3 regions of the Geobacillus sp. CAMR5420 genome follow, and region 2 is predicted to be linked to each of the others. Evidence: predicted binding sites of a transcription regulator. Region 2 holds the regulator's gene; each other region holds the start of a gene.

Region 1 (7,961 bases), on a different contig from region 2:
TTTTTCTTGCTGTAGTACGTGTTCACCAAGAAAAACGGCACCATGGCGAGCCCGAAGTAGAAAAGCGCCGGCTGTTGCCAAAGAGAGACGGCAAGCGCCGCGGCGGCGATGGCGCCATAGCGGGCGGCGGCGGGCACGTACGGCTCTTTCCGCTTCGTTTTCACCGCCATCAAGAGCGGATACGTCGCCAAATAGAGCGCAAGCCAGGCGACAAAGAGCGGCGCGTGAATCCACGAAAGCCCACCGGCGTACGCCCCGAGCCAAAACGGGATGATGAGCATCGCCCAGGCGCCGTGTTGTTTTGGCATCACCCATTTGCTTTTGTTCGCCATCCGTCTCATCCTCCGCTTACCGGTGGAATAAAGGCGACCGTGTCGCCGGCATGAAGCGGCGACTCGTCGCGGACATACTCCTCGTTGACCGCTGTCATGACGCGCCCGAGCGAGATGCCGTAGCGCTCTTCCACTTCGTCTTTCAGTTTTTTCACCGTTTCCGGAACATTCGGCCACATCACTTCCCGCTCGCCGATTTGCTCGCCCAAATGGGCGAAAAACAATAGACGGATCATTCCTCTTTCACCTCCGGTTTTCCGGACGGATACGCCGTTGTTTCAAGCTGGTCGCCCACCCAGGCGCTTCCGTCCTCCCATTGCTCTTTTTTCCAAATCGGCACGATTTGCTTGATCCGCTCAATGGCATAGCGGTTCGCCTCATACGCTTCGGCGCGGTGCGGCGAGGAAACCGCGATGACGACGGCGATGTCGCTGATCTTAAGCCGCCCGATCCGGTGGGTGATGGCGGTTTTCGCCCCTGGCCATTTCTCCGCAATTTCCGCCCCGATTTGCGCGAGCATTTTCTCGGCCATCGACACGTACGCCTCATATTGCAAAAAGAGCGTCCTCTTGCCGTTCGTCCATTCGCGCACCGTGCCGGCAAAGACAGCGACCGCCCCCGCTTCCGGACGCATCACTTTTTTCATCACATCCTCGACCGAAATCGGCCGGTCGGTAATGGCAAACAACGGTTCTGTCATGTTCGTGTTCTCACCTCGTTCATGAGCCATGGAATATATTCGTCATCATCGGCCAGCGAAAACACCGGGTGCGCTAGCGGCCCTTCGAGCGGCTCCCAGGCGATGACGGCGCGGATGTTGGCGAGGTGCTGAAGCGACGCCCAATCTTCCCAAGTGCGGACGAGCACGACTTTCGGGTGCCGCTCTTGTTTGTAGCCTTCGACCAACACGAGATCGAGCCGAAGCGGCGCATAAAGCGCCAACACATCATCCAACCGCCACAACGGGCGGCGGAGATGAAGCTGCAAAAGCCCGTCCCCTTCCACCGCCGTTGCCACCGCCCCGGCCCGCTCATGGCGGACGGAATCGACGCCTTCCGGCCGCGCGGGCTCGCCGCCATGGCCGTGGTGCTTCACCGTCCCGACGCGCCATCCTTCCCGGACAGCGGCCGCCACCCATTTTTCCATAAGCGTCGTTTTGCCGCTATGTTTATAGCCGACGACTTGCCAGACGTTCATTCGCTTGACCCCTCATCGTCATCCAAAAGCCACACTTCCACCTCATCGCCAACCGCAAACCCTCTCGTTCCGCCCGGCAGCACCATCAAGGCGTTCGCAAAGGCAAGCGAGGTGACGATGTTCGACTTGTCCATGCCGACCGGCTTCACGACAAGCCGACCGTCAACCGCCTCGACCCGGCTGCGCACGAAGCGGGTGAACGGGTTCGGCTTCGGAAAATCGGCGCCAAGGGTGGCTTTCGCTTTTTTCAAATACGGCTTGACCGAAAACAGCCGCGTGCGCACGACCGGGCGGACGAACAGCTCATACCCGACGTAGCACGCCGACGGGTTTCCGGATAGACCGAACAGCAGCTTGCCATCAATCTCGGCGACGGTCGTCACGCTCCCCGGGCGCATGGCGATTTTGTTAAACAACACGTTCGCTCCGAGCCGCTTGTAAATGGCGGGCAAATAATCAAAATCCCCGACCGAGACGCCGCCGGTCGTAATGAGCATGTCCACTTGATCGAGCGCCTGGCGCACAGCGTGAAAACACGCATCGAGGTCGTCGGCGAGCTGGCCCAAATAAATCGGCTCGGCGCCGCTTTTGAACACCTGCGCCTCGATCATGTAGGCGTTGCTGTTGCGGATTTTTCCCGGCACAAGCGGTTCAGAGACGTCAAGCAGTTCGCTTCCGGTCGCAAAAATGCCAATCCGCGGCTTTTTCGCCACCTTCACTTCGGCGTAGCCGAACGTCGCCAAGAGCGCCGCCACCCCGGGATTGATGCGCGTTCCTTTTTCGACAAGCGGCTGCCCTTTTTTCGCATCTTCCCCTTGAAACGAAATATTGTCGCCAGGGCGGAACGGGCGTTTAATGGCCATATACGTTTTTCCATCCCGCTCGTACTGTTTGGCGAGCTCGAGCATGACGACCGCATCGCATCCTTGGGGAATTTGCGCCCCGGTCATCAAGCGCACCGCTTGAAACGGGCCGACGGGCTGCTTCGCCACTTGCCCGGCGCCGATCGTTTCAATGACTTCAAACTCGACCGGATGGTCAAGTCCCGCTCCTTCCGAGTCGGCGGCGCGAATGGCAAATCCGTCATACGGCGAGCGGTCAAACGGCGGCACGTCATGGTCAGCACGCAAATCTTCGGCCAAATAGCGGCCATACGACTGGCGAAGCGGCACCGTTTCCTCTTCTCCCACTCCGGCATAACGCATCACCCGATCGATCGCTTCCGCTACAGGAATCGGGGTTCGTCTTTCGACCATCTCTCTCTCTCCTTTCGATCATACGGCTGGCGGCAACCATATCGTTCTTTCAACGTTGTTGCCATTGTTGCAGCTGTTTTATGCCTTCTGCCAACTTTTCATCAACGACGCTCGCATCGGCAATATGCCGCAAAATCATCTCCCGCGTTTCGCCAAACAAAGCGGCGGACTGTTCGAGCTCTTTCCTCACTTTATCCGCATAGCGGTATTGTTCCTGAATATAGTTTAGCACGTCTTGGGCTCGATTTTCGACTTGATCGATCAGCTCCATCATCGCCGACCATTTGCGAGCTGTATGGATGCTCATTTGGACAACCGTTTCGATCAAAGATGAAATGGCTTCCGTTTGCTCTAGCGACCGCTCGATTTCCTGCTGCACGGCATCGGTTAGCTGGTGAATCGTTTCCGTGCTGTCCGCCGTATGCTCAGCCAATTTCCTCACTTCAGCGGCGACGACGGAAAACCCTTTGCCATGCTCCCCGGCGCGAGCGGCTTCGATCGAGGCGTTTAACGCGATCAAATTCGTCTGGCCAGCGATTTCTTTGATCACTTTCACAATTTGTTCAATTTCTTGCGAGCGGCCGCGCAACCGATGCATCGCGGCCGATGTCGTTTCCATCTCACTGCCGAGCCGCCCCATCGCCTGCTCCATTTCTTCCGACATGCGGATACCTTCTTTTGCGGCTGCGACCATCTGACCCGCCGTCTCCACCAACGCGTTCCCTTGTTCGCATAAACGATCGGAAATCGCATATGATGACTTGCTGAGCGTACTGACATTATCAACCTTTTCTTTCGTTCGGTCAACCAGCTGGCCTAATACATGGTGTTGTCCGTTGACCACCTCATGCTGGTGAACGATTTCCTGCAACTCCCCGAGCAAGCCGGCCACCGTCTCATGAATGGCTTCCTTTTGTCTCGTGAGCTCTTCTTTCATCTCAGCGAGTTGCCGCTCCAGTTCTGTTTTTTCCTCCTCCCACTGCCTTCCCTTCACCAACGCCCACATATCCGTCTCCCCTTTTCCTTCTCTTGATTGGCTTCTGTTGTCAACACGTTGTATGTTATCTGCTGAACATGTCCGTTCTCATCCACGAAAGCAGACACCGCCTCTGCAAAGAGTCAGCAGAAGTCTGCTTTTTTTCATTGTACGATAAAGAAGAAACGTGCTGTTGTGACGTTTATCACATGGATCGATGTCCACTTTTTTTTACGTATGTGAGATCCGTCACAACACCTTCGCGGAAAACACGGTATGCTGAAGCTGTAACGATTGGATCAATGGAGGGATGATGAATGGAACAGCGGTTTACTGAACAATCATTGATTGGCGATATTGTTACTCAATTTCCGAAAGCAGCTGATTTGTTTAAAGCGCGGCGCATCGATTTTTGCTGCGGCGGACAGCGTCCGTTAAAAGAAGCGATTGAAGAGCTCGGACTTGATGGCGAAGCGCTTCTTCGCGAGCTGAACACCCTTTACGCGGAAGCGCAAAACAAGCCGACCGGAAATTGGAGTGAAGCGCCGCTAGCCGACTTGGTCGATCATATCATCAACACGCACCACCGCTATTTGAACGAGGAACTGCCGCAGCTCAGCCCGTATGTCACGAAAGTATTGCGCGTACACGGCATGCACCATCCGCATCTTTCCCGCGTGCATAAACTGTTTCATGAGTTAAAAACAGAACTCGAGCAGCATCTCATTAAAGAGGAAACGGGAGCGTTCCCGCTCATTTTGCAATTTGCCGACAACCCATCGCCGGAGAACCGGGAGGCGGTCGAGCGGGCCGTTCGCGAACTGGTCAATGAGCATGATGTCGCCGGTGATTTGATGAAAGAAATTCGTGAAATCACAAACGACTTCACCCCGCCAGAAGACGCGTGCGGCACGTATCGCCTCGTCTACAACCGGCTGGCCGCGCTTGAAGACGATTTGTTTACCCACATCCATTTGGAAAACAACATCCTCTTCCCGCGCGTGTTGGCGGCGGTGAAGGTTTAAAGGAAGAAAGACGCCGATTCGCACTTCCGAAAACATAAACCAAAAACGGGATCGCTTCTTCTATGAAAAAGAGCGCTCCCGTTTTTCTTCATCCCCCAATATACGACATTTCAATTTTCGGGCGCTGTTTCGCTGTCTCTGCCGTCCGTTCTTCTGAATAGCGGTCTGTCCGCTCGCTCCAGATGGCGGCGATCAGCGCCTTCAGCTCTTCTTTCCCCGCGCCGGCGCGCAGTTTGTCTTTCAACGACACGCCCTCAGAAGCAAACAAACACGTGTACAGCTTGCCATCGGCGGAAATGCGCGCCCTCGTGCAGCTCCGGCAAAACGTTTCCGTCACCGAGGCGATAAAGCCGACTTCTACGTTCGTGCCCGCGTACCGGTAGCGGCTCGCCACTTCGCCGAAGTACGCTTTTTCAACCGGTTCAAGAGGGTGCATGGCGTTGATTTGTTCATACATCTCTTTTTTCGTCACGACATGGGAGTAATCCCAGCCGTTCGTGGTGCCGACATCCATAAACTCAATCAAGCGGAGCGGAATGCCTTGTTCTTTGAAATAGGCCGCCATTGGCACGATTTGCGAGTCGTTCCACCCTTTTTTGACGACCATGTTCACCTTGACGCCGAGCCCCGCCGCCCGGGCGGCTTCGATGCCTTTTAACACCGGGGTGACGCCGACGCCGATGCCGTTCATTTTTCGGAAAATGTCATCATCCAACGCATCCAAGCTGACGTTGACGCGCTTCAACCCGGCTTCTTTCAGCCGCTGCGCCCATTTCACTAAATGGACGCCATTGGTCGTCAAGCCGATATCGCGCAGGCCAGGGAGCGCGGACAGCCGCTCAATGAGCGCATCGAGGTCGCGCCGAAGCAACGGCTCGCCGCCGGTCAGGCGGATTTTTTCAACGCCAAGCTCGACAAAACATTCCGCTAAAAGCGCCATTTCCTCAACCGTCAACAGTTGGTCTTCCGCCAAAAAGCGAAAATTCGGCCCGAACACTTCCGCAGGCATGCAATAGACGCAGCGAAAATTGCATTGGTCGATGACCGACAACCGCAAATCGCGAAGCGGGCGGGCGAGGCGGTCGGTGATCTTCACCCGGTCGCGCTCTTCCATGTCGCTCCCTCCTTTCCCTTTCATGGGCCGCGTGATGTTCCAACGGCCTGCTCCTTATCGCTGCCAACGGCCTAGTTTCGCCGCACAGGACAACAAACTAAATGACAATCCAATGGTGACCGCCACCCATGCCCACGCCAACTCCATCCGCCCCGACTCCATCGCCATATAGACAGCGGTGGGGATCGTTTGCGTTTTTCCCGGAATATTCCCGGCAAACATGAGCGTTGCGCCAAACTCCCCCAGGCTGCGGGCAAACGACAGCACCGCCCCGGACAACAAGGCGTTTCTGGCCAGCGGCAGCGAAATATGCCAAAACACTTGGCGCTCATTCGCCCCATCGATGCGCGCCGCTCCTTCAACGGTTGGATCAACGGCTTCCAGACCCGCTTTGGCCGCCTGGTACATGAGCGGAAACGACACAACAACCGCCGCCATCACCGCCGCGCCGGGTGTAAACAGTACGGTCGTATGAAACGACGCCTCGATCCACTGGCCGATGGGGCTATGTCGGCCAAACAAGACGACGAGCAAAAAACCGACGACCGACGGCGGCAGCACGAGCGGCAACATAAACACCGTCTCCACGATCGTCTTCCCACGAAACCGGCGGCGCGCCATCCACCTCGCCGCCGCTGTTCCAAGGATTGCGACGATCACTCCGGCAAGAAGCGATACGTTTATCGATAACCATACCGGTGACCAAAACTCTTCCATCGACGAACCTCTCTCTGTTCCGTCTCCCTTTTACCATACGAAAACAAACAGTAGAATGCTGTGATGCTACTCACATTGTAACATAGAAAAAGGAAAAACCAATTTAGAAAAAATTGTGACGCCTCGCACAAAAAACAGTAACCGGTGATTTTTTTCACTCTCTCCCGCTGTGATGATTTTTACAATAGAAATAGCTGAATGAATGGAGGTGCTATCGATGGAAGCTGCAGTGAATGGATATTTTCCCCATTTACGTTCTTTGTTGCAATCGTCGAAAAAAGTGATTCCGTTGCGCAAGCACTCCTTTTTGTTCCAAGAAGGGATGCCGGCCAATGAATTGTATTTGATCCTCTCTGGCAAAGTGCAAGTAAGCAAAATTTGTCCGGACGGAAAAGAAATGTGCTTCCGCATTTGCGGAAGCGGGGAAATCGTTGGTGAATTGACGCTGTTTACGAACGATGCACACTACTTGTTGACGGCCAAGGTAATAGAGCCAGGCGAAGCGGCAGTCGTAAACAAAGAGGAACTGGAACAGCAGCTGCTTATCAATCCGACCCTTACTCTTGAATATATGCGCTGGATGAGCAAGCATGTCCGGCGGACACAGACGAAATTCCGCGATTTGATTATGAACGGAAAAAAAGGGGCGCTCTATTCGACGCTCATTCGCCTATGCAACAGCTATGGCGTCCCGCTTGAAGATGGAAGCATTTTGATCGACGTCGCATTGAAAAACCAAGATTTAGCCAACTTTTGCGGCACAACGCGCGAAAGCGTTAATCGGATGCTCAATGCATTAAAACAACAAGGGATCATCTCGACAAAACGGGGGAAAATTACGGTTCATGATTTAAACTATTTGAAAACGGAAATTCAATGCGAAGACTGTCCGCCGGATATTTGTTGCATTGAGTGAGCGGTGCACCGTAGTTAGGGGTCTGTCTGATCGTTCCCCTTCGATACACAGCAACGACCAAGCCATTTTGGCGCGCTGATTAGAAGAACGCCCGACCGACCGTTGTTCGCGGCCTGCCGGACGCTCTCTTTTTTTCGATTGTGATGCGAATCACTTCTTTTTCTTTTCACCGCCGTATAATAAGAGCTATAGGGCTTTAGGCGGCTATCTCCCGTTTAGGGAAATGGGGAAACATTAATGTCCGCTTGTTTCTGAGCCGTCGTCTTCGCCCGTTTCGGTCACTTTCAGCATGGCGACGGCTCCTTTTTGTGCATGGTTAAACTGATGAGTGACGATCGGGTATATTCCCGATTTGCGCCGTCATTTCAACGCGGACGTCATGCGGTCCGATCCGCTCCATTTTCAACGGCACCGGTGCTTGGTTCAAT
Region 2 (7,961 bases):
CCGAGTGCAAAGCTTCACGTTCAATTTGACTACTGCCCAGCGGCAAAAAGAAAAAGAACACCGGGATTACTCCCAGTGTTCTTTGTTTCGCTAGGCGGATTACATCATGCCGCCCATATCCGGCATGTTGTTGTTGCCTTTGTTTTCTTCCGGTTTGTCGGCAACGACCGCTTCTGTCGTCAAGACCATTGCGGCGACAGATGCAGCGTTTTGCAGCGCCGAACGAGTGACTTTCGTCGGGTCAACGATACCAGCTTCGATCATGTCGACCCATTCACCTGTTGCCGCATTGAAGCCGATGCCCGGTTTTTCGTTTTTCAGGCGCTCAACGATGATCGAGCCTTCCAGACCAGCGTTTTGCGCGATTTGACGAACCGGTTCTTCGATCGCGCGCAATACGATTTTCACACCGGTTGCTTCATCGCCTTCCGCTTCGATGGCAGCGACTTTGTTGTAGATGTTCATGAGAGCCGTGCCACCGCCGGCGACAATGCCTTCTTCAACAGCCGCACGAGTCGAGTTGAGCGCGTCTTCGATGCGCAGTTTGCGTTCTTTCAATTCTGTTTCTGTTGCCGCACCGACTTTGATGACCGCTACGCCGCCAGCCAATTTCGCCAAGCGTTCTTGCAGTTTTTCGCGATCGAATTCGGACGTCGTTTCTTCAAGCTGCGCACGGATTTGGTTGATGCGCGCTTTGATGCGCTCCGAATCGCCAGCGCCTTCGACGATCGTCGTCGTTTCTTTCGTGACAACAACTTTCGCCGCACGACCAAGCGACGCGATCGTCGTCGATTTTAATTCACGGCCAAGCTCTTCCGAGATCACTTCGCCGCCTGTCAAAATCGCAATGTCTTCGAGCATCGCTTTGCGGCGATCGCCGAAGCCAGGCGCTTTGACAGCAACCGCATTGAACGTGCCGCGCAGTTTGTTGACAACAAGCGTCGCCAATGCTTCGCCTTCAACATCTTCCGCAATGATCAGGAGCGGACGGCCTTGTTGGACGACTTGTTCTAAGACCGGCAACAGTTCTTGAATGCTCGATACTTTTTTGTCCGTGATGAGGATGTACGGATTTTCAAGGACAGCTTCCATTTTTTCCGTATCCGTAATCATGTACGGTGAAACGTAACCGCGGTCGAATTGCATCCCTTCGACAACGTCGAGTTCCGTCGTGAAGCCTTTCGACTCTTCAAGCGTGATAACGCCATCATTGCCAACGCGTTCCATCGCTTCAGCGATCAATTGGCCGACTTCTTCGTCAGCAGCCGAGATCGCAGCAACTTGGGCGATCGACTCTTTTCCTTTAATCGGTTTGGAGATGGCTTTCAATTCTTCAACCGCAACAGCAACCGCTTTTTCGATACCGCGACGGATGCCCATCGGGTTGGCACCAGCTGCTACGTTTTTCAAGCCTTCGCGGATCATCGCTTGAGCCAATACCGTAGCGGTTGTTGTACCGTCCCCAGCGATGTCGTTCGTTTTGCTGGCGACTTCAGCGACCAATTTCGCGCCCATGTTTTCAAACGGATCTTCGAGCTCGATTTCTTTCGCGATCGTTACCCCGTCATTCGTGATGAGCGGCGAACCGAATTTTTTCTCCAATACGACGTTGCGGCCTTTCGGACCTAATGTGACTTTCACTGCGTCTGCAAGTTTGTCCACCCCGCGCAACATCGCACGGCGCGCTTCTTCACTGAACTTGATTTGTTTTGCCATACCCCGTTACCTCCTTATGAAATTGTTGGACTGCGTGCCACAAGTTAAGTATCCGATTAAGTACCCAGTATGTTTTCGGAATGTTTATGTGATGAACGCATATATTAGCGGATGACAGCCAAAATATCGCTTTCGCGCAAAATTAAGTATTCTTTGCCGTCGTATTTCACTTCTGTGCCCGCATATTTCGAGAAGATAATGCGGTCGCCAACTTCGACTTCCGGCGCGATGCGTTGGCCGTTATCGAGCACGCGGCCTGCACCGACAGCAACAACGCGGCCTTCTTGCGGTTTTTCTTTCGCCGTATCCGGCAGAACGATACCGCTAGCCGTTTTTTCTTCTGTTTCCACGACTTCAATGACAATACGATCGCCTAATGGCTTCAACACGGGGAACAACCTCCTTAACGATAGTTTTCACCGTTCTTATTAGCACTCATCACTATTGAGTGCTAACACACTTATAATATTAATGAACTTCTTTCAGTTTTGCAAGTAGGAAATGCAAAAAAATAACTGTTTTTCTCTCCTAAAGAAGAAAGAGCAAAAGGAGCCGGTTGTTTTGCCTCTACTCCCCATCCGCGCGGAGCCCTTTTTCATTATTGCACATTTCCAAAATCGATAAACGGCACCGGCCCATTTTTTTACAGCGATGAGACAGGCTTGGGGGGCGCAGTTTTCTTACTATTTTCGCCATACATGTGATACAATACGGATATAATTTGAAATAAAAGGGGTAGAGGGTTTGAAACGCAACCACTGGTACGTCATCATCACGTATATCGTCATGCAGCTGTCCGCCTTTGTCGGCGTGCCGCTTCTTCGCGCCCTCGGCGTCGGTCAAGGAGCGGAAAGCCGCCTCGAAGCCGCCAAACTGGCTTCCGGGTATTGGGCGATCATTAGTTTCCTGCTCGCTTTTGTCATTATCCTATGGCTGCTCCGCGGTGACCGCGACGAACGAATGATGCGGCGGCTGCCGCTCGCTTCCTCGTGGATGTGGGCGGTCTTGGGCGTCTTTTTGGCGCTCGCGGCCCAAAGCATCGCCGCCAACATCGAATGGCGGCTGCTCGGCATCAAACCAGGGTCGGAAAATACAAGGCAAATCATCGATATCATCCGCCTGACGCCGCTGTTGGTCGTCGTCACCTCCGTCATCGGCCCGATTTTGGAAGAGCTCATCTTCCGCAAAATCATTTTCGGCTCGCTTTATGAAAAATACAACTTTTGGCTTGCTGCGCTTGTCAGTTCGCTCTTGTTTGCCATTGTCCATATGGAGCCGGAACATTTGCTTCTGTACACATCCATGGGGATGGTATTCGCGTTTTTATACGCGAAAACCGGACGCATTTTCGTACCGATTTTCGCCCATGTCGCCATGAATACGTTCGTCGTCGCCATGCAGACGCTGTTGGCCGACGAGATTGAGAAAATGATGCGCCAGTCCGAGCTGCCGCTCGCCGTTTGGAGGGTTTGGCTATGATGCGAAACCCTCGGCTGTTTTCGCTTCCGTATTTCGTCTTAGGCTTGCTGTTTACGTATTTGGCCATCGAAAGTGCTCATGAAACGGTTTGGAACGTCTCCACCATCGCTTTAGCGGCGCTCGCTGCCTTTGATTTCGGCACCGCCCTTCGCCTTCTTTTCGCCTCAAAACGCTGACCCCCTTCCCGTGATTCGCGCGGGAAGGGACCAGAACATCAATCCCATGACGGCGATCATATCGTGAAAATGGAAACAAAAAAACAAGAGGCCGGCCTCAAAGCCCTGTTTTGCGGCTTTTGAGACAGCCCCTTCGTTTGGCCCGGCCTTGCTCGCTTTCCTCTCAATGTTTTTCGTCCCGCCTCACTCATTGCCTTCCTGCTCGACTGCTCGCTGCGCTTTCCGATAGCCGATGCGCGCCACCCAAATGCTTCCTTCATACAAAATGGTGAGCGGAATCATGACGATCACTTGCGACAGCACATCCGGCGGCGTAATGACCGCCGCTAAAATAAGCAGCGCTAAATACGCATACTTGCGGATGCGAACAAGAAGCTGCGGCGTAATAAGCCCTAAGCGGGTGAAAAACAACACGACGATCGGCAGCTGAAACACGATGCCAAACGGCAGCACGAGCTGAAGCAAAAACTGAAAATATTCATTAATGCCGATCATTTGTTGAACCCCTAGTTGGTCAGCCAGCCGGCTCATAAATCGAACGACAAACGGAAACAAGACGAAATAAGCGAAGCTGACGCCTGCTAAAAAAAGAACGATCGACGCCGGGATATAGCTTAACGTCACTTTCCGCTCTTTTTCATACAGACCGGGGCTGACAAACGCCCAAATTTGATACAACAGCACCGGAGCCGACAGTACAGCCGCGATGACAAAGGCAAACTGAAAATACACTTTAATCGGATCGGTGAGGCGGAAGGCGTTCATGGTCAAATGCTTCGCCTCGGCCGTTCGCTGCAAATACAAAATGACATCATCGACAAAAAAGAAACTAACGACAAGCGCCGCAGCAAAAAAGATGAGCACGATGATGAGCCGTTTTCGCAGTTCACCCAGATGCTCATACACCGACATTTCTTTGTCATTCATTGTTTCTCCATCCTGCCTTGTCATCGGTCGGTTTTCGTTTCTTCGTCATCAGCGAGCCCTTTTGTGGCGTCTTTAAACTCGCGAAGCGACTGGCCGAACGACCGCCCTAATTCCGGCAGCTTTTTCGTGCCAAACAGCAACAAAATCACAGCAACGAGCAACAAATATTTCATGTGTTCTTCTCTCCTTTTTACGATGGCGATGGATAGTTTTTCAAAAAATAGACGAGCGACTGCAGCTCAATGGCTAAATCGATATGATGGACGCGAATATGGTTCGGCACGTTCAACCGCGCCGGAGTAAAGTTTAAAATGCCTTTAATTCCTTGCGCGACAAGGCGGTCGGTCAGCGCTTGAGCCGCGGCGGCCGGCACGGTTAAAATGGCGACCGGGATGTTTTCGTGAAGCCGCTCCTCCAACTCATCGAGATGATAGACCGGCACCCCGCCGACTGTCGTCCCTACTTTCCGCTCATCGACATCAAACGCCATCACGATTTTCGTATTGTTGTTTTTCGAAAAATTATAGTTTAAAAAGGCGGTGCCTAAATTGCCGACGCCAAACAAGGCGACTTCGGTCACCTCATCCTCTTCAAGCGTCCGGCGGAAAAACGACAACAAATAATTGACATTATACCCGTATCCCTTTTTGCCAAGCGCGCCAAAATAGGAGAAATCACGGCGGATCGTCGCCGGATCGACTTTCACCGCCTCGCTCAACTCGGCAGAGGAGACGCGTTGCTTGCCGGAAGCGTGCAAGTTTTTCAAAAACCGATAGTAAAGCGGCAGCCGTTTGGCGGTTGCCTGCGGAATTTTCGGTTGTTCGTTGCTCATGATCTCATCCCCTAGCTAATCGGTTTTCCGTCGGTAATGGCCAGACTTCCCGCCCGTTTTTTCGACCAAATACGTCGGACCGATGACCATTCCTTTATCAAGCGCCTTGCACATATCGTACACTGTCAACGCACAGACCGAAGCGGCCGTCAGCGCTTCCATTTCCACTCCTGTGCTCCCTTTCGTTTTCACCGTTGCCGTGATGACGAGCTTATGCGCTTCTCCATCGTTTTCCCAAGCAAAAGCAATGTCCACACCCTTTAACATAAGCGGGTGACACATTGGAATAAGGTCAGCTGTCTTCTTCGCCGCCATCACCCCCGCCACTTGAGCGACGGCGAGCACATCCCCTTTCTCGATCGCATTGCTCGTCATTTTTTCGTAAATTTCCCGGCTGACAGTCACGCTCGTTTGCGCCACAGCCACTCGCACAGTATCTTCTTTGTGCGTAATATCAACCATTTTCGCGCGCCCTTGTTCATTGAAATGAGTGAACGATGACAATACAATCTCCTCCATTTATACACTATACACGATTTTTCATCATTCGTCTTTGACCGTTTTCGCGACTTGCGTTAAACTATTCGCGAGGTGACGGACATGATCATTTTGCAAGTGCACGGGCTCACGAAATATTTCGGTGCTGACCTTATTTTATCGAATATAAAACTAGAAATACAGTCCCGCGACCGAATCGCCCTTGTCGGCCGCAACGGAGCGGGAAAATCGACATTGTTGAAAATCATCGCCGGTGAACTCTCTTTCGACAGCGGCAAAATCATCAAACCAAACCATATCAAAATCGGCTATTTGGCGCAAAACAGCGGGCTCGACTCGCCGCGTTCCATTTGGGACGAAATGCTTGAGGTATTCACCCCGCTTCTAGGACTCGAAAAACAGCTCGCCGAACTCAGCATGCAACTCGGCGACCCGGACGTACTCGCCGATCCCGCTCGCTATGAAAAAACGCTGAAAATGTATGACGAGCTGCAAGAACAATACAAAGAACAAGGCGGCTACCAATACGAAGCCGACATCCGCTCCGTTTTGCACGGGCTGCAGTTTTCCTCATATGATTATAAAACTACGCCGGTCTCGTCGTTAAGCGGCGGACAGCGGACGCGGCTTGCCCTTGGGAAATTGCTGTTGTCCAAGCCGGATTTATTGATTTTGGACGAGCCGACGAACCATTTGGATCTTGAGACGCTTGCCTGGCTGGAGCAGTACTTGCAAGCCTATCCCGGTGCCGTCCTGGTTGTTTCCCACGACCGCTACTTTTTAGACAAAATCGTCACCGACGTATACGAACTGTCGAATGCCACGCTCAAACACTATGCCGGCAACTACAGCCGCTATTTGGAGTTGCGGGCCGAGCAATACGAACAAGAGTTAAGACGGTACGAGAAACAGCAAGAAGAAATCGCCCGACTCCAAGACTTCATCCAGCGCAACATCGCCCGTGCCTCGACGGCCAAACGGGCGCAAAGCCGGCGAAAGCAACTGGAAAAAATAGAACGGCTCGAACGGCCTGTCGACGATGAAAAATCAGCCTCCTTTTCGTTCTCGATCGATCGACCGAGCGGCTATGAAGTGCTCACCGCTGAAGACATAGCCGTTGGCTATGGCGACGGTGCACCCATCATCCGCCAAATCAGCTTCCGCATCACGCGCGGCGAAAGCGTCGCCCTAGTCGGGCCGAACGGCATCGGCAAGTCGACATTGCTGAAGGCGATCGCCCGAAAACTCCCTATCCAAACAGGAGAGCTCCGCTACGGCGCAAACGTCCAAATCGGCTATTACGATCAAGACCAAGCTGATTTGTCATCGAACAAACGGGTGCTTGACGAGCTGTGGGACGCCTACCCCGAAAAGACAGAAAAAGAAATTCGCACCGTGCTCGGCAACTTCCTGTTTTCCGGCGATGACGTTTTAAAACCGGTCTCCGCTTTAAGCGGCGGGGAGAAAGCACGCCTGGCGCTCGCCAAGCTGATGTTGCAAAAAGCAAATGTCCTTCTTTTGGACGAACCGACAAACCATCTAGACCTCGACAGCAAAGAAGTGCTCGAGCAAGCGCTCATCGACTACCCGGGAACGATTTTGTTCGTTTCCCACGACCGCTATTTCATCAACCGAATCGCAACAAAGGTGTTTGAACTTTCCAGCGGAGGCCTAACGGAATACTTAGGCGACTATGATTACTACATCGCCAAAAAAGAAGAAATGCGCGAATTGGCGCTCCTGAACGTCCGCCCGACAGAAACGGCAAGTGATTCTGCCAAAACGACATACGAGCAAGAAAAAGAGGAAAAAAAACGACGGCGCCAGCGCCAACGCCGCTTGGATGAAATCGAAGCCGAGATTGCAGCGCTTGAAGCACAAATCGCTGAGATCGAGCAAAAACTTTGTGATCCATCCGTTTACGGCGACTATGAGACGATGCAACGATTGACGCAAGAAAACGACGAGCGGAAGCAGCGAGTCGAAACGTTATTGGCCGAATGGGAACAGCTTTATACTTCACTATAACCGACAACCCGCCTCTAGTTTCGGCGGGTTGTTCTTTAGTTAGTCACATTATCCACAAAAGAATCCACAATTTCCACCATGGAATATAAGTTATTCACCAACTTTTCCACATTATCCACAAAAAACATCTTCCTTTTGCACAAAAATCGCTGTGTATTGTTTTTCTTATGTTGATCATGTTTTACCGCTTTTTCCACATTGTCCACAGATTTGTGGATAAAAATATACACAAACTTTTTTCACATGAAAACAAAAAGGACGATCCGTTTGCCTGCCGCAAACGGATCGCCCTTCGGTGTCTTTCG
Region 3 (7,961 bases), on a different contig from region 2:
GTTCTCTTTCCATACAATAGCAAACTTTCAACCGAAAGAAAAGCAACAATTGATCACATCCGCTCCAAGCGGTGAAATGCCGGCTCGTCGGCTGCCAAGACGGCCAGCTCCCCGCTTTCATCGGCCGCCAGCGCCGCCCGAAGCTCTTCTTTCGCCTCATCGAAGCGTCCAAGCAGCGCGAGATAGCGGGCTCGTTCGTAGCGAAGCCGGGCATCGTTGGCCATATGGACGCACCGCTCGATGGCCGCGAGCGCCTGATCGATGCGCCCCGCTTCTTCATAAACAGCCGCAAGCTGCATATGGAACTCTTCATCCTCAGGATACCAATCAGCATAGCGCTCCCAAAGCGCCGCCGCTTCTTGATAGCGGCCCGTTTCCATATAATGCTCGCCAAGCAACATGAGCGCCTCACGGGCGAGCGGTTCTTCCGCCACAATCTCCTCGAGCTGCCGCTCGGCTTTCTCGCGCTGTCCTTCTTGAAGCCAAACGACCGCCTGCAACACGCGCAGGTCGACATCATCCGGGTCATCAGCCAGCAGCCGCTCCAGCCAGCGCTTCGCTTCCTCGCGTTTTCTTTCCTCATCGGCGGCCAATAAATATTCCACAAATTCTTGCGCCAAAGACGGATCCCAAACGCGGGCGAGCGCTTTGCGCCACGTTTTCACGGCATCGCTGTCCAATTCGAGCGCGGCATATAAGCGGGCGAGCCGCCTGTAGGCTTCCGCATCGCTGCGGTTGAGGCGAATCGCTTCGTCGTAGAAATCGGTCACAATCGAAAACAAGACAACGGTGCCGACCCATTCTTTCGCTTTTGTCCACCATCGCACCGGTTCGTCATGCTCCCCCTGCTCCTCGCCAAAATACGGGAAAAGAGCCGAGGCGGTGTTCCGATACATCACGCTTTTCGCCTCGCGGCTTGCCTTCAGCCGCTCGAGTCGATGGCGCAGCTTCCCTAAGCCGCGCATCGTTTTCGGGAATAAGGCGACATATGCCGAATACAACGATTCATCGTCGGGATGGCGCACCATCAACCGCTCGAGCAGCTTGATTGCCTCTTTTGTGCGTCCTTCCCGGCTAAGCACATTCGCGTAATGACGAAGCACTTCACTGTGATCCGGGTCAAGAGCAAGCGCCTTCTCGACCGCCGCCTTTTCTTGATCGCGGCGTCCGAGCGCTCCATAGACATATCCAAGACTGTCGTAATACCACGCCTCCCCTGCATGCGGACGGGCATCAGCCAAAGCGCGGAGAAGCGCTGAAGGCTCCGCAATCGCGGCAAGCTGCTCCATATCGACACGCTTCGGGGCAAGGCGGACCGCCTGAAGCAAATGCGTATGCTGCCGCTCTTCGTTTCCTTCTGCCTCATAGAGCACAGCTAAGCGAAAATGGCAAAGGACAAACGATGGATCGGCTTTGAGACACGTCTCATACTGTTGTTTCGCCTCTTCGTGGCGTCCAAGTGAGGCGCACAGCTCCGCGAGCCGAAAGCGGGAAAGCGCATGGCCCATGGCGGCAGCTTCGCGGTACAAATCCATAGCCTTCGACGGCCGTCCTTGCCGTTCATAAAGGGCGCCGAGAGCGGAATGGGCCGAAACGAGTGTCGGGCGAGCTGAGACAAGCTGCTCTAAAAACGCCCGGCCGCGTTCCTCTAAAGACGGCGTTGCCAGCTGATCAAGGTAAAACTCGTACGCTTCTTCCGCCTCAAACTCAGCCAGACGCAACCCTTCTTCCAACCACGACAGCGCCGTCTCGCGTCCTTCCCCCTCATCAGCGAAACCGTGGGCGATGAGCCATTTGCCTGCATTGAGCCAATATTCGCTGTTGTTGGCAAAACGGGCGCGCTGCTCGATCACATATCGACGCGCTTCATCCATATCCCCGCGTTCTGCAAGGGCGGCCGCCAAGCCGAGATGGGCGAACACGTCATCGCGGTCATGACGGACCGCCTCTTCGTAGCACGAAACCGCTTGTTCCGCCTCTCCTTCCTCCATATAGAGATCGCCAAGGCGGACGTAAAGCGGCGCCAACCGCCAGGCGGCCGCCAATCCCTCTTCCAGCACCATTTTCGCTTTTTCTCGATCGCCGTCGTCATCATACAAGTCAGCCAACATCAAATACGGGTGCGGTTCCTGCGGGTCGAGCGCTTTCGCGACGCAAAAGCCGCGTTCCGCCTTGCGCCGGCGGCCGAGCTCCATGTCGCAGCGGGCCCGCTCATACCAAAGCTGGGCATCCCGCCGTTCGCGGCGCACAAGGCGGTCAAACCAGGCGCGCGCTTCGGCGAACCGCTTCGCGTGGAACAACAGCACACCGTGGTTTGTTTCGATAAACAAATCCCCCGGATACAGGCTGACTGCCACGCGCGAAGAGATGAGCCCTTTTTCGATATGACCGGCGTACGCCGAGGCGAGCCCGAAATAGCTCCACACTTCCGGCTGATCTGGGTCCAACTGGAGCGAGGTGCGAAAATAGCGTGCCGCCTCTTCGTAGCGGCTGGCAAAAAAGGCAATGCGGCCGCGCAAATAATGGTAGAGCGGGCTTTGCGCCTTTCCTTTCACCCGTTTGAGAACGTCTTCGGCCTTCTCCATTTCTTGCGTGTAGACGTACGCTTTCGCCGCCATCAGCAGCAAGTCGTTATGTTCGGGATACTCGCTCAAGACGCGCCTGGTGTAATCCAACACAAGCGGCTTCGCCTCATCGCTGCTAAAATGCTTCATGACATACAGCCATGTGTACGGGATGTGCTCATGCTTGTGCAAAAAGGCGACAAACACGGCGAAATGCGCCTGCTCGTCCTCATCCATCTTTTCGGCCAACGCATGCAATTCGCGGAAATAGCGGTCTTCCTCTTCGGGGAGCTCGGCGGCGAGCGCCGCTTTTTCCCGGGGAAGCGCCACAATCGACAAATAATGCGTCCCTGCATACCATTTGGCAAGCTCGTCCTCGGAAACGACAAACGGATCAAATAGATTCGGGTCTTGCACGTACAACGCCCCAAGCCGTTCGTCATAGCCAAACAGCACTTGGACGTGTGATGACTGTTCGTAATCGACGCTCAACAGCACCGGAACGCCCTCATCAATGAGCCGCTTCCAGCGCGGCAGCGTGCCGATGAAAAAGCGGCAAACAAATCCAAGATCTTCCAAATAATGTACGGTCGTGGACAGCTTCGATCCGCGCACATCAAAAATATGTTCGGCCACTTCATCCTGCGTACGGGGGGAGCCAAGCAATCGAAGCATCATTTCCAAACTTGCCGGCACGCAATAGTTATGCTTTTGCACGACCGGCACAAGCGGCAGCACCACCGACCGTTTCCTTTGCTGCCCAAGCGCGCGGGCGTACGGCGTTTTTTCAAGCTGCGGCTCCGCTTTCACAAGCGATTCAAGCTTCTCCCATTCGTCAAGCTGGTAATACAATTCGGCGCGCAAATGGGCAAAATAACGGCGATGCATATGAAGCGGATTCAAACGGTCAAGCTCCTCCATCGCCGCGAGCGCCTCGCGGTAGGCGCGCACATCGCGCAGGCGGCGCACGCGCTCAGCGTAAAACGCTAACACTTGCGGAAAACGCTGCTTTCCTTCTTCCAAAACGGCAAGCGCCTCGCGGTGGCGGCCATCGAGCGCATACAAATCGGCAAGAAGCAAATAGCACATATCGCCGCGCTCCGAGTCGTCGAGACCGGCGCGAATCGCCTGTTCCGCGTTTTTCCGGTCGCCGGTCTCGATATAAAAGTAGCCCCATTTGTCATGCATCGGCGCCGTCTCATAGCGGGCAACCACATCCATCCATTCCCGCGCCTCCTCGACCCGCTGCATATCCAATAAAGCGCGCACCAACGCAAACGCCGCCCGGGCGATCGCTTCCCTCGGCTCCTCCACCCGGCCTTCGAGCGCTTCTGTAAGACGCGGGGTGAGCGCCTCTTCCACATCGAGCGGCCGGCGGTTCTCGAGCCACTCATCGCACACCCAAGCGAGCGTCTGCAGCGTGTTGAACTTCCGATGGGCGTACCGAGCGACAAGCCCGCTATGCCGGTACATAAGCGCGTAATCGAACAGGCGGATGAGCGTCCGAAACGGTTCGATCTCGTCCCACGAAGCCATGAGCGGCCGCCACTCGAATAATCCTACGTTTTCCAAATACGGTTTTACTTTGTTTAGAGCCTCTATTATTCTCTTTTCTTGAATAAGCAACGAAATTTGTTCCATCATCATGCAACTGAAAGCTCCTTTATCATTTTCACTATCATTAGTTTAGAACAAGCCGTCGAAAACAGCCACCTATTTTTTTAGAAAAATAACGACAACAAAAATTGCCCTGCCCTGTTTTGACAGGACAAGGCTCAGAACAGACGCACTCAATCCGCATGCTTAGCGAAAAATTCCAGCGATCGTTCGATAATCGTCGTTTGGTCGTAATCAAGTGTCGCAACATGATAGCTGTTTTTCAGCCGAACGATCTCTTTGTCTGACGAGTGGACGCCGCGAAAAATGATGTCCGCGTTCTCAGGCGGCACGACATGGTCTTCGTTCGAGACGAAAATTAAAATCGGGCATGTCACACGTTCCAGTTCGCCTTTCACTTGCCCCATCAGCCTAGCCAGCTGAAGAAGCGAAGCCGTCGGCGTTTTCTCGTACGCCAGCTCTTTCACATCCGGATTTTTCAAATCCGAACCGATCGAATCCAGATACCTCGGCAGCTCACCCCCGGCCGCCATCCCAGCGCGAATGGCCGGAATGTCAATCGCCGCATTGATCAAGACGATGCCGCGGATGGACGGGTAACGTTCCGCCATATAAAGCGTCAGCGTCCCACCCATGGACAGACCGGTGACAAAAATGGTTTGGCATCGTTTTTTCAGCCATTCATATCCTTCTTCGACCGAGGCGATCCAGTCGTGGAACGTCGTCCGCTCCATGTCTTCATAATGCGTTCCGTGCCCTTTTAAGCGCGGCAGGCAGACCGTGTAGCCGGCTTTCGCATACGCCTCAGCGAGCGGGCGCATGCTGTGGGGCGTGCCGGTGAATCCGTGCACGAGCAGCACCCCGACCGGCCCGTTTTCGGCGTAAAACGGCTCGGCGCCCGAGAGCACCGGATATTGTTCGCTCATCTTCCTCTCCCCCTTATCTAGTCAAATCCGTTCCTCTCACTATATTCGCCGCCGCACCTCTTTTTTCCTTTTTTGATCGGACGCCGTTACCACATCGACAACCATGACCGCCACCATTCGTGAAACAAGCCGTTGACGCCAAAATAGACGAATGCGATCCAAGCGATGCCAACCAATGCTTTCTCCATCCCTTTTCCCGTCCGATAGAGCGGCACTTTCCACCGCTTGGACGAAAACGGCCAAAACAGCGGCACCCCTTGAACAGAAAAAAAGTCTTCCACAATGTGAAACAAGTAGCCGAGCACGAGCCCAGCGGTAAACGGCGACGCCGAGTCGCGCCAGACGAGGGCGGCAAGCACCCCCCAGACGATGAGCGAATGCGTCATGCCGCGATGGCCGAACGCTTCTTTTACTTTCCCCGCGACGCCGAACGAACGGCGGCCGACGTATGACGACGGCTCGTCAATGTCAGGAAGAAGGCTGCCGATGACAAGCCCCGCCGTATAGGCGGCGGTAAACGGCAGCTTTGTATGCGCGGCCGCCGCCGCGCCGAGGCATAATGTGGCAATGACATGGCTGGAGTATCGCAACGAAATCCCCTCAAACTTTTATCGTTTTCCCCATTATACCACAGAAAAGAATATTTGTTCGTTTCTTTGACGGATTTGTGACAATGATGCCAAGTGTGACAAAGTTAACATCGCGTTATTGACATCATGGCTATAGTTAAAAGTACACAACGCTAATAAGGAGTGAAGCAAATGAAACGAAAACGATCTCCGCTCACCAACCGTTTCAAATATATTCGGCCGATCGAGCGCCAAGCCGACGGCCACAGTGAAACAACTTACGGCGACCGCGCCTGGGAAGATGCGTACCGTCGCCGCTGGCAGCACGACAAAGTCGTCCGCTCGACCCATGGCGTCAACTGCACGGGGTCGTGCAGCTGGAACATTTACGTCAAAAACGGCATCGTCACGTGGGAAGGGCAGCAGCTTGACTACCCGTCAACCGGGCCGGATATGCCGGACTTTGAACCGCGCGGCTGCCCGCGCGGCGCGAGCTTCTCATGGTATATGTACAGCCCGCTGCGCGTCAAATACCCGTATGTCCGCGGCATCTTGCTTGACATGTGGCGCGAGGCGCTCTCCCATCATCCAAACAACCCGCTTGAGGCGTGGAAAAGCATCGTTGAAGACCGCGAAAAAGCGAAGCGCTACAAACAGGCGCGCGGGAAGGGCGGATTCGTGCGCGTCAGCTGGGATGAAGCATTGACGCTTGTCGCCGCTTCTTTATTGTATACGGTCGTCAAATACGGCCCGGACCGCAACGTCGGCTTCTCGCCGATTCCGGCGATGTCGATGGTCAGCCATGCCGCCGGATCGCGCTTCATGCAGCTGATGGGCGGGCCGATGTTAAGCTTCTATGATTGGTACGCCGACTTGCCGCCGGCGTCGCCGCAAATTTGGGGCGACCAAACGGACGTGCCGGAGTCAAGCGACTGGTACAACGCCGGCTACATCATCACCTGGGGCTCGAACGTCCCGCTCACCCGGACTCCGGACGCTCACTTTTTAGCCGAAGTGCGCTACCGCGGCACGAAAGTCGTCTCCGTCAGCCCGGATTACGCCGAGTCGACAAAATTCGCCGACGACTGGCTGTCGGTGAAGCAAGGGACGGACGGCGCCTTGGCGATGGCGATGGGGCATGTTATTTTAAACGAATATTACGTCAAACGGACCGTTCCATATTTTGAACGATATGCCAAAACGTACACCGATTTTCCGTTTGTCGTCACCTTAAAACAAAACGGCGGCGCATGGACGGCCGGCCGCTTCTTGTTGGCGAAAGACCTTGGCAAACAAACGAACAATGCCGAATGGAAGCCGGTCATCTATGATGAAAACACCGACTCGTTTGTCGTGCCGAATGGAACGATCGGCGCTCGCTGGGAAGACAAAGGAAAATGGAACTTGCGTCTTGTTGATGAGGAAACAGAACAGCCGCTTGAGCCACGCCTGTCGTTTTTAGGGAGCGAAGATGGAATCTTCCCGATTCAGTTGCCATATTTCACGGATGACGGTGGAAAAACAATCGAGCGTGCTGTGCCGGTGAAAAAAGTGCACACCGAAGCGGGCGACGTGTATGTCACGACCGTCTATGACTTGGTTTTGGCCAACTACGGCATTGACCGCGGCATCGGCGGCACAGTCGCCCGCTCGTACGACGACGAGGTGCCGTTCACGCCAGCATGGCAAGAAGCGATCACCGGTGTCAAGCGGGATCTCGTCGTCAAAATCGCCCGCGAGTTTGCCGACAACGCGATCGACACAAACGGCCGGTCCATGATCATCGTCGGCGCCGGGATCAACCATTGGTTCAACTCCGATACGATTTACCGCGCCGTCTTGAACCTTGTCTTGTTCGTCGGCGCCCAAGGGGTGAATGGCGGCGGCTGGGCGCATTACGTCGGGCAAGAAAAACTGCGCCCAGCGGAAGGATGGCAGACAATCGCCATGGCACGCGACTGGGTCGGACCGGCGAAATTGCAAAACGGCACGTCGTTCTTTTACTTTGCTACCGATCAATGGCGCTATGAAGAGCGGCCGGTCGACGAACTCGTCTCGCCGCTGGCCAAAAAAGCGCGCTACTTGCATCCTGGCGATTACAACGTCTTGGCCGCGCGGCTCGGCTGGCTGCCGTCGTACCCGACATTTAACAAAAACGGCATCGAGCTGTACAACGAAGCCGTTCACGCCGGCGCCCGCACACCGGAAGAAATCGGCGCCTATGTCGCGAAACAGCTGAAAGAGAAAAAGCTGCAGTTTGCCATTGAAGACCCGGACGATGAGGC

What was found. The regulator Rex, encoded in region 2, represses fermentation and respiration genes when NADH is low (regulators of the CRP and FNR family bind a similar motif). The targets are predictions, from matches to a motif close to TTGTGAAATATTTCACAA.
Region 1: the regulator Rex is predicted to act here: its motif matches at 3,955-3,972, upstream of ric (iron-sulfur cluster repair di-iron protein).
Region 3: the regulator Rex is predicted to act here: its motif matches at 5,791-5,808, upstream of DI44_RS07605 (nitrate reductase subunit alpha).

Annotation. Positions count from the first base shown of each region.
Region 1 covers NZ_JHUS01000020.1:40,423-48,383, reverse strand. The annotation lists gene DI44_RS12285 (YwiC-like family protein) at 1-332, opposite strand, end outside; gene moaD (molybdopterin converting factor subunit 1) at 338-568, opposite strand; gene DI44_RS12295 (molybdenum cofactor biosynthesis protein MoaE) at 565-1,032, opposite strand; gene mobB (molybdopterin-guanine dinucleotide biosynthesis protein B) at 1,029-1,529, opposite strand; gene glp (gephyrin-like molybdotransferase Glp) at 1,526-2,785, opposite strand; gene DI44_RS12310 (methyl-accepting chemotaxis protein) at 2,835-3,791, opposite strand; gene ric (iron-sulfur cluster repair di-iron protein) at 4,079-4,786, shown strand; gene moaA (GTP 3',8-cyclase MoaA) at 4,875-5,900, opposite strand; gene modB (molybdate ABC transporter permease subunit) at 5,955-6,617, opposite strand; gene DI44_RS12330 (Crp/Fnr family transcriptional regulator) at 6,835-7,533, shown strand; gene DI44_RS19380 (hypothetical protein) at 7,850-7,961, opposite strand, start outside.
Region 2 covers NZ_JHUS01000007.1:3,290-11,250, reverse strand. The annotation lists gene groL (chaperonin GroEL) at 100-1,716, opposite strand; gene groES (co-chaperone GroES) at 1,821-2,105, opposite strand; gene DI44_RS14785 (type II CAAX endopeptidase family protein) at 2,461-3,195, shown strand; gene DI44_RS14790 (YdiK family protein) at 3,192-3,371, shown strand; gene tatC (twin-arginine translocase subunit TatC) at 3,555-4,298, opposite strand; gene tatA (twin-arginine translocase TatA/TatE family subunit) at 4,319-4,471, opposite strand; gene DI44_RS14805 (redox-sensing transcriptional repressor Rex) at 4,489-5,130, opposite strand; gene moaC (cyclic pyranopterin monophosphate synthase MoaC) at 5,146-5,634, opposite strand; gene DI44_RS14815 (ABC-F family ATP-binding cassette domain-containing protein) at 5,731-7,656, shown strand.
Region 3 covers NZ_JHUS01000039.1:100,461-108,421, forward strand. The annotation lists gene DI44_RS07620 (bacteriocin-processing peptidase family protein) at 54-4,211, opposite strand; gene DI44_RS07615 (alpha/beta fold hydrolase) at 4,355-5,107, opposite strand; gene DI44_RS07610 (metal-dependent hydrolase) at 5,194-5,697, opposite strand; gene DI44_RS07605 (nitrate reductase subunit alpha) at 5,869-7,961, shown strand, end outside.